DNA from 2 places in the Paraburkholderia sp. J7 genome. Region 1 is predicted to be linked to the other one. Evidence: riboswitches for the same ligand, from Rfam matches in the RefSeq annotation. Region 1 holds a riboswitch; the other holds the start of a gene.

Region 1 (5,728 bases):
GATGCGGCGCCGCGTCGGTGACGATGATGAGATCGCCGCCGTTGGGCGCGTCAGGCGGCGTGAGACAGATGCGCCACGGCGCATGCGTGGGCTGCCAGTCGCCGAGGCGTGCGCGGATGCGCTCCGCCGTTTCGGTCAGTTCGTCGGCGGGCGGCCAGAACAGTTCGCGGTCCTGCAGTCGCAGCGTTTCAGTCATCGCTTGTCTCCATCCTGGTGCCAGAACGGCATGCCAACCACGGGCGTGCTCGCAACCGCCGCCTCGCGCTCGGCCATCGGCCCGGCTAGAAACGCGGCGCGCCCCGCCTCGACCCCCAGCGCGAACGCACGCGCCATCGCCTCGGGGTGCGTGGCCTGCGAAACGGCCGTATTGAGCAGCACGCCGTCGAAGCCCCACTCCATCACCTGGCAGGCATGCGACGGCACGCCGAGACCCGCATCGACGATCAGCGGCACATCAGGCAAGCGCTCGCGCAGCACGCGCAGACCGTACGGATTGATCACGCCCTTGCCGGTGCCGATCGGGGCGCCCCATGGCATGAGCGCTTCGCAGCCCGCGTCGAGCAGACGGCGGCCGATCACGAGGTCCTCGGTGCAGTACGGCAGCACCTTGAAGCTGTCCTTCACGAGGCGCGCTGCGGCCTCGATCAGGCCGACCGGGTCGGGCTGCAGCGTGTAGTCGTCGCCGATCAGTTCGAGCTTGATCCAGTCGGTTTCGAAGACTTCGCGCGCCATATGTGCGGTCGTGACCGCCTCGTTGACGGTGAGGCAGCCAGCCGTGTTCGGCAGGAGCGGCACGCCCTGGCGCTTGAGCAGATCGAAAAAGCCCGCTTCGGCGGTGCCCTCGTTCATCTGGCGGCGCAGCGCGACGGTGATCATGCCGGGGCGCGCGGCCGCCATCGAGTCGGCGAGCGACTGCAGCGACGGATAGCGCGACGTGCCAAGCAGCACGCGGCTCGCGAAGGTTTCGCCGTAGAGCGTGAGCGCGTCGGCGGTGGGTGTGATGGTCATGGGTTGGAATCCTTGGGCGGTGTCGTGAAAGCGCTCGCGATACATGCGATGCGCGCGACCGGTGGCCTGGGCGAGCGAGGCTCAGCCACCGGCCACGGGGCTCACGACGTCGAGGCGGTCGCCCGCCTGGAGCGAGCGAGCGCCATGCTGGGCGCGCGCCACGAAATCGCCATTCAACGCGACGGCGAACGGCGGACGCGCGCCGAATGCAGCGAGCGCATCGGCGACAGTCGCGCCCTCGGGCAGCGTGATCGGCTTCTGGTTGATATGAATGTCCATGGCAAATACGTTCTCAGACTACGGTTTGATTCTGGCGATGCGTCACGCCGGCTCGTGTGCGCCCTGCGCGTGCAGCATCTCGCTCCAGCGCGACGCGCGGCGCAGCGACTCGAAGGACTCGGCGTCGTTCACGCGCGCGTCGAGCAGCGCTTGCGCAATGCGCGCGGCTTCGTCGGCGACTTCCGGCGCGATCATGAAGCCGTGACGGTAGAGACCGTTCACGCGCAGCGTGGTCTTGCCGTCCCAGATGAGCGCCGGGCGGTGGTCGGGCAGCGTCGGGCGGCACTGCGTGTTCAATTCGAGGATGCGCGCCTCGCCGAACGCCGGATGCACCGCAAACGCCGCGCTCAGCAGCTCGAGCGCCGAGCGCACGCTCACGGGCGAACGGTCCTCGCCTTCGATCTCGGTCGCGCCGATCACGAAGACGTCGTTCTCCTTGGGCGCGATATAGAGCGGATAGCGCGGATGCAAAAGCCGCACGGGGCGCGTGAGCGTGATGCCCGGCGCGTGCACGCGCGCGACCTCGCCGCGAATGCCGCGCAAACCCGGCAGCACAGGTTTGGCGCCTAGCCCGCGACAGTCGATCGTCACGCGCGCGGGCGGCGGATTAGCCTCGTCGACCGTGGTGTGCCAGTGCGTTTGCACGCCGCGCTCGGCCAGCCCCGCCGCCAGCGCGGCCAACGCCTGGCGATTGTCGAGCTGGCCCTCGCCTTCGAGCAGCCAGCCGCGCGCGAAGCGCCCGGCGAGCGCCGGTTCGGCGGCGTCGAGCTGCGCGCCGGCGAGCGCGACGAAGTTCGCGTCGGCCAGCGAACGCGGCGCGTTGGCGCGCACGCGGCGCTCGAAGAGCGGGGCTTCGGTGCGATCGGCGGTATGCCAGACCACGAGCGTGCCATTGCGCTGGAAGAACACGGGCTCCGGCAACTCGGCCAGGATGCGCGGCCAGGTTTCGAGCGACGCGACACCAAGCTCGGTGATGAGCAACTCGGCCACGGCGGCCTCCGCGAGCGGCGCGAGCATGGCCGCCGCGACCCAGGCCGCGGCCTCGCCGCCTTCGGGGCCGCCACGCTCGTAGAGCGCGACGCGATGGCCGGAGCCAGCGAGCCGCCATGCGACGAGCCGGCCGCTCAGACCGCCGCCGAGCACGGCGAAGTCGGGCACGCTGCCCGCACTACGGTGATGGGCGCGACTCATGACGACGCTCCGTCACGCAGCGCGAACGCGATAAAAATCGGGGAACAAAGAGAATAGGCGGTCATCGTATCCTTTCCGTACGGCAGCAGCAGACGTACCCAAGGACGAAACCGGCTGGCAAGGCCGACCGTGGAGGCTATGCGGCGCAGACGGCCCGTACGTCCCGATAAGGAATTCGTACGAACCCGTGCGCCCAAAGCGCAGCCCGGCGGGAATCCTGGCGCCCGAGCAAATGCTGGGCGCTCCGGTAAGACTTTCTGGAAACTTCCCGCGCCGGTATTACCCGGATCGGGTGCGAAGGGTCTCTCTCAGCCTCAGTACGGCATGCCCCGCATACCGGTGAAGCACCCCTGTTTCGTCAAGGTCGATTAGACCACAAAAGGCGCGCGGCCCGCAAACCTCGGCGGAACGGGCCTCCTGCTCTGGCACAATGGCCTGAACCCGCCGCTTTCGCCTCACGAGCCCGCGCGGTGAGACAATGAGCGCCACGCTACGGCGGCGCCGGCGTGCGCTTTTGTCTCCGCTTTTTGCTCATTAAGACTCACTTAAGCGCCCGGCGACAGAATCGCTGCAAAAATCGCTGCACCGCAGCCGCCATGCGGCACGCAGCGCATGCCCCCAGCGGGCGGCCACACCTTCAGGATGCACATGACCAATCAACCTGCCCGCGCCACGCCCGATCAGAACGAGCACCAGAAGATCACCGCGTGGAGCCTGATCAAGCCCTACTGGGTCTCCGAGGAACGCTGGATCGCCTGGGGGCTGCTCGTCGCGATCATCGTGATGAACCTGCTCGTCGTGTGGATCAACGTGCGGCTCAACGGCTGGAGCGCGGAGTTCTACAACGCGTTGCAGGCCAAGGACGTCAAGCGCTTTCCGCCGCTGTTGATGACCTTCACCGAACTGGCGTTCGGCTTCATCATCCTCGCGGTGTATGGCCGGTATCTGCGCCAGATGCTCGGGTTTCGCTGGCGCCAGTGGCTCACCACGCGCTTTCTGAGCGACTGGCTCGGCAAGGGCGCGTTCTACCGCATCGAGCGCGACCGCCTCGCCGATAACCCCGACCAGCGGATCAGCGACGACCTCCAGTCGTTCGCCACGACCACGCTCTCGCTCACGCTCGACCTGCTCTCCACGGTCGTCACGCTGATCTCGTTCATCACGATCCTGTGGACGCTCGCGGGTGCGCTCACGATCACGCTGGGCGGCACGCCGCTCGCGATTCCCGGCTACATGGTCTGGGCCGCCGCGCTCTACGCCGTGTTCGGCTCGCTCGTGATCCAGAAGGTCGGCCACCCGCTCGTGTCGATCAACTACCAGCAACAAAAGGTGGAGGCGGACTTCCGCTTCGGCCTGATCCGCCTGCGCGAGAACGCCGAGCAGATCGCCCTCTACGACGGCATGGACACGGAGCGCGGCAACGCGCAAGGCCTCTTCCAGCACATCCGAGAGAACTGGTGGCGCGTGATGAAGTACACGAAGCGCCTCACCTTCGTGCTGAGCTTCTACGGCCAGATCGCCATCATCTTCCCGCTCGTGGTGGCCGCGCCGCGCTACTTCGCGGGCGCCTTCACGTTCGGCGTGCTCATGCAGATTTCGCAGGCATTCGGCACCGTGAGCGATTCGTTCTCGTGGTTCATCAACAGTTACTCCACGCTGGTCGAATGGCGCGCCACCGTGAATCGTCTGCGCGAATTCGTGCGTGTGGTGCACTCGCCGCGCCTGAAGGAATCGGTCTCGCCCGCCACCGAGCACGGCGGCATCAACCTGCACTTCATCGACAGCAACGAGCTCGCCACCGAGCACCTCAAGCTCGCGCTGCCCAACGGCATGCCGCTTTCCGAAGTGCGCGACATCGCCATCAAGCCAGGTTCGCGCTGGCTCGTGCGTGGCCCCTCGGGCGCAGGCAAGAGCACGCTCATGCGCGCGCTCGCGGGCCTCTGGCCGTTCGGTGAAGGCTCGATCGACGCGCCTGTCGATGCACGCATGATGTTCATCCCGCAGCAGAGCTATCTGCCCATCGGCACGCTCAAGGCAGCGCTCACCTACCCCTCGCCCGCCGACGACTATAGCGACGAAGATTGCCGCGAAGCGCTGCGCGCCTGCCGCCTCGAAGAATATGCGGATCGTCTCGGCGAATCGGCGCACTGGACGCGCGTGCTCTCGCCGGGCGAGCAGCAACGCCTTGCGGGCGCGCGCGTGCTGCTGCACAAACCCGACTATCTGTTCCTCGACGAAGCAACGAGCGCGCTCGACCCCGACAACGAAAGCCGTCTCTACAAGCTGTTCGTGGAGCGCCTGCCGAAGGCAGCGATCGTGAGCGTGGCGCACCGCGAGTCGCTTGCGGCGTACCACCACGAAACGCTCGAGATCGAGCGTATGCCTGAAGAGCGGGTTGCCGCGTGAGCGCAAGCGCGGCGCGCGTCGTGCTGATCACGGGCGCGGGCTCGGGTATCGGTGCGGCGCTCGCGCGTCGCATCGCAGCGCCAGATGTTTCGTTGATGCTGCACGCGCGCGGCGCGGACGAGGCGTCGCGCGCCCGTCTCATGACCGTCATGGCGGACTGTGAGCAGCGGGGCGCGATCTGCGCCACAACCTGCGGCGATCTCGCGGAGCGCGGCAACGCAGCGGCACTCGTTGATGCCACGCTTGCGCACTTCGGCGCGCTCGACCAAATCGTGGCCAACGCCGGGCATGCGCAGCGCCAGACGCTCGCCGCGCTCGACGCCGCGTCGCTCGAAGGCGCATTCGCGGCCATGCCCGCCGCGTTCGCTGCGCTCGTGCAACGCGCGCAGCCGGCGCTGGAACGCTCGGCCCGTGCCCGCGTGGTCGCGCTCAGTTCGTTCGTCGCGCACCGCTACCGCGCCGGCGCGCCGTTCGCTGCGACTGCCGCAGCGAAGGCCGCGCTTGAGTCGCTGGCGAAAACCGCCGCCGCGGAGCTGGCGCCGCACGGTGTGACCGTGAACTGCGTCGCGCCCGGCTATACGCGCAAGGACAAAGGCCCTACGCCAGAAAACGCGCCGGTGTGGGAGCGCGCGGCGCAGGAAACGCCGCTCGGCCACGTGGCCGACCCCGCCGATGTTGCCGAACTTATCGCCTTCCTGCTTTCGGATGCCGCGCGCCACGTCACAGGCCAGGTGATCCACGTCGATGGCGGGCTCACGCTGTAGCGGCGTGCGGCGCGCCGCCATCGTTCGCTTGCTATCGAACTAAACATCGGAACGAGACGATGGCGGGCGCCCCAAATTGC
Region 2 (5,728 bases), on a different contig from region 1:
CGGCCGCGCAGGGTTATCGCGTTCAGGCTCAGGCCGTTTGATCGTTCGAGCTTACGCCGTACCTGTGGGTTTTGCGTTGCGGCTCGTTAACGGAATGTTTCAAGCCAATCGTTCAAGCGCATGTTTCACTTCGCGCGTGCGTTGACGCTTGACCCACGCAAACGCGGCGCAGCCCGTGAGGGTCTGCGCCGCGCATCCTTCCCTGATGCACGCCTTGAATGGCGTGTTGCCTGTCATGTCGTTACTGTTGCGTGCCGTCGCACCGATCGTGAGGCTAAACGCGTAGCCGCATCGTCGGTTCGTCCGGCCTTAAGGCCTTAGTGCTTGCCTTGATGCTTACTTGCCAACCTGATTGCCGATCAAGCCGCCGACTGCCGCGCCGCCCACGGTGGAGAGTGCATTGCCGCCAATCGCAGCGCCGGCCACACCGCCCACGCCCGCACCGATGACCGTATCGCGGTCGCGTCTCGACATGTTGTCGCATGCAGTCAGGCTGCCCAGCACGGCGACGAGTGTCGTTACCGTGAGCAGCATGCCTGCGCGTTTGAGTGTTGTCATGGGTCGACTCCCTACGCATAGTGCGTTTGAGTGTGAGGTGCGACTTGCGCTTCGCGCACACGCCGCGCCTCCAATACCCTCATCCTAGGCAGCCGACCCGTATCCGGGTGTGTGCGCTTGTCAGAGAGTTGTGGGAGTCGTTAGAAAATGTATCGGCGGGCCGCAAGGGCCCGCCTGGGACGCGGTGAGCTTACTGGCGCTGATAAATCTCGGCGCCTTGCTTGATGAACTCGACCGCCTTCACTTCCATGCCTTTTTTCAGGGCTTCGTCATCGCTCACGCCCTGCTTCGCGGCGAAGTCGCGCACGTCCTGGGTGATCTTCATCGAGCAGAAGTGCGGGCCGCACATCGAGCAGAAGTGCGCGACCTTGGCCGAGTCCTTCGGCAGCGTTTCGTCGTGGAACTCGCGCGCCTTGTCCGGATCGAGACCGAGGTTGAACTGGTCTTCCCAGCGGAACTCGAAGCGCGCCTTCGACAACGCGTTGTCGCGCACCTGCGCGCCCGGATGACCCTTCGCAAGATCGGCCGCATGCGCCGCGAGCTTGTACGTGATGATGCCTTCCTTCACGTCGTCCTTGTTCGGCAAGCCCAGGTGTTCCTTCGGCGTGACGTAGCAAAGCATGGCCGTGCCGAACCAGCCGATCATCGCGGCGCCGATGCCCGAAGTGATGTGGTCGTAGCCCGGCGCGATGTCGGTGGTGAGCGGCCCGAGCGTGTAGAAGGGCGCTTCCTTGCACCAGTCGAGCTGGAGATCCATGTTCTCCTTGATGAGCTGCATCGGCACGTGGCCCGGGCCTTCGATCATCACCTGCACGTCGTGCTTCCACGCGATCTGCGTGAGTTCGCCGAGCGTCTTCAGTTCGCCGAGTTGCGCTTCGTCGTTGGCGTCGTAGATCGAGCCGGGGCGCAGGCCGTCGCCGAGCGAGAAGCTCACGTCGTATTCCTTCATGATTTCGCAGATCTCTTCGAAATGCTCATAAATGAAGGACTCCTTGTGATGCGCGAGGCACCACTTGGCCATGATCGAGCCGCCGCGCGAGACGATGCCCGTCATGCGGTTCGCGGTGAGCGGCACGTATTGCAGGCGCACGCCCGCGTGGATCGTGAAGTAGTCCACGCCTTGCTCGGCCTGTTCGATGAGCGTGTCGCGGAACATTTCCCACGTGAGGTCTTCGGCTTTGCCGTTGACCTTTTCGAGCGCCTGGTAAATCGGCACCGTACCGATCGGCACCGGCGAGTTGCGGATGATCCACTCGCGCGTTTCGTGAATGTGCTTGCCGGTCGAAAGATCCATGACCGTGTCGCCGCCCCAGCGGATCGCCCACGTCATCTTGTCGACTTCCTCGCCGATCGACGACGTGACCGCGGAATTGCCGATGTTGGCGTTGATCTTCACGAGGAAGTTGCGGCCGATGATCATCGGCTCGCTTTCCGGGTGGTTGATGTTCGCCGGGATGATTGCTCGGCCCCGCGCGATTTCCTCGCGCACGAACTCGGGCGTGATCTCCTGAAGGGCGTTCGCGCCGAAAGCCGCTGCGCCGAACGCCTGGCCCGGATGCTGGCGGCCCATCATCGCCGCGAGCTTCGCGCCGTTCGGGCCGCTGGCCTTGAGGCTTTCCAGATACTCGGCGCGGCGCTGGTTCTCGCGAATCGCGATGTACTCCATTTCCGGCGTGATGATGCCTTGGCGCGCGTAGTGCATCTGCGTGACGTTCTTGCCGGCCTTCGCGCGGCGCGGCGTGCGATGCAGGCCCGGGAAACGCAGCTCCGCCGTTGCGGGGTCGGCGGCGCGCTCGCGGCCGTATTCGGAGGAGAGGCCCGGCAGGGCTTCGGTGTCGCCGCGCGTTTCGATCCAGCTCTGGCGCAGCGCGGGCAGGCCCGCGCGAATGTCGATCTTCGCTTCCGGGTCGGTGTACGGACCCGAGGTGTCGTAGACGTAGATCGGCGGGTTCTTCTCGCCGCCGAAGCCCGTGGGCGTATCCGCCTGCGTGATTTCGCGCATCGGCACGCGGATATCGGGCTGCGATCCGGTCACGTAGATCTTGCGGGAATTGGGCAGCGGCGCGATCGCGGCTTCGTCGACGTGCGCGTTGGCGGAAATGAACTTCGGATTCGCGTTCATGCGTCTCTCTCTCCATGCAATGCAAAGTGGGAACAGCGGCTTAGCAGGAGACGAGACGGAACGTGGACGGACTTCGCTGTGATGGATGAGGCGTTGAGCGATGTTGCGAAGTCCGGACGCTTCCCTGCGCTGGCATTATCCAGATCAGGTTCAAAGGGTATTTCTCACCCGCGAAATACGCAGCACGACTTTCGTTCGATGCGGCGCATAACGCAGGACCCCCGCGTAAGCAAGGCCAAACGATACACCGCGCTGCGACGATCTGGCAAGTGCCTTCGCGCGCGAGATGTGTCACGCGCGCGGAACTTACAGCGTGAAATCCTTCGAGGCTTCTGGCTGAAACAGGATGCGTTCGATTTTCAGTGTTTCGACCGCGCCGCCCGGCGTCGTGAAGCGCACGGCGTTGCCCCGTTTGGCGCCGAGCAGCGCGAGACCCGCTGGCGAAAACACGTTCAGCCGCCCGGCGTCGACGTTCGCCTCATGGGGATAGACGACGGTGTACGTGAGGGCTTCGCCGTTGCGCTCGTCCACGAGCGTCACCTGCGAGTTCATCGTCACGACATTGGCGGCGACGTCGCGCGGCTCCACGATTACGGCGTGTTCGAGCAGGTCGTCGAGCATGGTTTGACGGGCCAGTGCGGCGCCGGGTTCAGCGGCGCATTTCTCGAGGCGGGCGACGTCGAGTTCGGTGAGGTAGCGGATTTTTTTCGACATGACGGTTCTCCTTGCGATCCAGATGAAAGTCGAGGGACGGGCGAGGGCTGGCGGGCGAAATCGCGCAATGGCGCGCGGGCCGCAGCGGGGCGCAACGGATCGGCCCGGAGCCCGACCGAACGGCTCCGATGGCTTGGGGAGGCAGGTTCAGTGCGGACGCCGGGCGGCGGAAAGCGGGGCGGACAGAGGAGGCAGGGCGCGCGCTCGGGTGGACAGCGGCCGCGCCGCCGTTCGCTCGCGGCCGGCTCGCGCACGCGCCGGCGCGCTGCGCAAACTGCGCGGCGGCAAGACGGGGACGGGACGCGAAACAAGCAAAAACATGGCGAACGGCGTGTTAGAAATGAAGTAAATGAAAGTTAAACGAAAGATTCGACCATGCTAGCACGATCTCACGAACCTGGCGCGACGCTGTCGCAGCACCGCGATAGGGTGCGCGATCGGCCATTCCGGCTCGCGCTTCGCACTGTGACGCGAACACAACGACACACCGCGCATAAAGCATCCTGAAAGCATCCGCGACGACCGGCGTTGTTGCATAATGCGGTTCGCCCGTCCCGGGTGTCCTTCGCACTCCGTCCTTTTTCGCGTTCTTGCGCATCTGCACCATGCCGTCGAGCTTCACCCGTCCCGCCGCCTTGCCGCCGGGGCGCCCGCGGTTCTGCCCTTCATGTGCCGCGGCAAAATGACGATGCCTCCCCGTTTTCCTTCCCGCGTGAACCCCCAATCCTTCATGTCAACGGTCCTTCAGGCCGCCGCCGCGCTATGGCGTTTCGTGCGCGGCGTGCGGTTGCCGCAGTCGCGCGCCGGGCGCGTCGCGCTCTCGCTCGCGGTCGTCTACTTCGTTTGGGGCTCGACGTATCTCGGCGTGAAGGTTGCGCTCGAATCGTTCCCGCCGCTGCTGCTCTCCGGTTTGCGCAATCTGCTTGCCGGGATCGGGTTGTTCGTCTTTGCCATGCGCCGGCGACCCGTCATGCCGACCCTCCTCGAAGTGCGCAACGCGGGCGTGGTGGGCACGCTGCTCGTGGGCCTGTCGAGCGGCATGCTCGCCTACGGCATGCGGACCGTGGGCACTGGCACGGCGGCCGTGATGGTCGCCACAGTGCCGCTCTTCGCGACCGTGATCTCGGCGGTGACCGGGCGGCGCGTGGCGAAGGCCGAATGGGCCGCGGTCGCGCTCGGCCTCGTCGGCATTGCGATCCTGAGTCATGGCGGCGGTGCTTCGGGTTCGGCGGGCGGCAGCCTCGCGATTCTGTGTGGCGCGCTCTTCTGGGCGATCGGCGCACATCTGGCGGGCAAGCTCAGGTTGCCTACCGATCTGTTCATCGCGACGGCGCTGCAAATCGGCCTCGGCGGCGCCATTTCAACCTCGGTCGCGTGGATTAGCGGCGAGCGCATGGGCGAGTTGCACGTTCTGCCGCTCGTGGCGTTCTTCTACCTGATGTTCATCGGCACGATGGCGGCCTATGTCGCGTATGGCTATCTGATCCGCAATACCAGCCCGCTCGTGGCGAGCAGTTGCATGTACGTGAATCCCGTTGTTGCCGTCGCGCTCGGCGCGCTGCTGCTCGGCGAGCCGGTCACGAGCGGCACCGTCGTCGCGACCGTGCTGATTCTCGGTAGCGTGGGTTTGTCGTTTCTCTTCGACGACCGCCGCCGCACGTCCTCCTAAGCTCATCCTTTCGCGGCGACGCGCTTCGCCTCATCGCGCCACATTGGCGTGCGCGGCCGCCCCGCATGTGTGGTTCGGAGCGGCCGCATCTTCGTCGCTGACCGATCGATGCCAGACGCGATTACTTGGCCTTTTCCGCGGAGTTCGTGAGGGCGTGGCCGCCCGCGGAAACGTCCTCGCCGGCACCCGCCATCGTGTTGCAGGCCGAAAGCGCTGCCAGCGAAGCGGTAACGAGAAAGAGGGCAATCAGGCGTTTCATGAGGAAGTCCTCCACGGTGTCAAAGGTGGCCACTGTCCAGCACGTCGCGTGCCCGGTCATTTGTGCCTCCCTATGTGTCCGCCATCAGGTCCGCTGCTTGCGCTAGCACCGATGCAGGCGCGACATAGCGCAGCACATCCGGCCACAAGGAGGACTACGCCATGCTTCACTACGCCATCGTGTTTTTCATCATCGCGATCATTGCCGCTGTGTTCGGCTTCACCGGCATTGCCGCGGGCGCGGCCGAAATCGCCAAGATCCTGTTCTACATCTTCCTCGTGGTCTTCGTGGTCACGCTATTGCTAGGCGTGATGCACGGATGACGCACGCAATGCCAAACCGCTGCGCACCACCCCGTTCATGCATGCCATGTTTGAAGGAGAGTCAGATGTCGAAGACACACGCT

Evidence for each region. A riboswitch is a leader RNA that binds a small molecule or an ion and turns the genes downstream of it on or off. The one in region 1 is predicted to bind thiamine pyrophosphate.
Region 2: linked by a shared signal. The riboswitch ahead of thiC (phosphomethylpyrimidine synthase ThiC) and the one ahead of U5A58_RS37350 (FAD-dependent oxidoreductase) in region 1 are both predicted to bind thiamine pyrophosphate.

What each region holds. Positions count from the first base shown of each region.
Region 1 covers NZ_CAJMYZ010000037.1:28,049-33,776, reverse strand. Annotated here, with positions in the region: gene thiE (thiamine phosphate synthase) at 1-196, opposite strand, end outside; gene U5A58_RS37360 (thiazole synthase) at 193-1,008, opposite strand; gene thiS (sulfur carrier protein ThiS) at 1,090-1,287, opposite strand; gene U5A58_RS37350 (FAD-dependent oxidoreductase) at 1,330-2,478, opposite strand; TPP riboswitch at 2,727-2,840, opposite strand; gene U5A58_RS37345 (ABC transporter ATP-binding protein/permease) at 3,127-4,884, shown strand; gene U5A58_RS37340 (SDR family NAD(P)-dependent oxidoreductase) at 4,881-5,648, shown strand.
Region 2 covers NZ_CAJMYZ010000006.1:345,860-351,587, reverse strand. Annotated here, with positions in the region: gene U5A58_RS12900 (glycine zipper 2TM domain-containing protein) at 337-558, opposite strand; gene thiC (phosphomethylpyrimidine synthase ThiC) at 749-2,680, opposite strand; TPP riboswitch at 2,784-2,913, opposite strand; gene U5A58_RS12890 (GreA/GreB family elongation factor) at 2,987-3,394, opposite strand; gene U5A58_RS12885 (EamA family transporter) at 4,125-5,063, shown strand; gene U5A58_RS12880 (entericidin A/B family lipoprotein) at 5,185-5,322, opposite strand; gene U5A58_RS12875 (DUF1328 family protein) at 5,484-5,645, shown strand; gene U5A58_RS12870 (ferritin-like domain-containing protein) at 5,711-5,728, shown strand, end outside.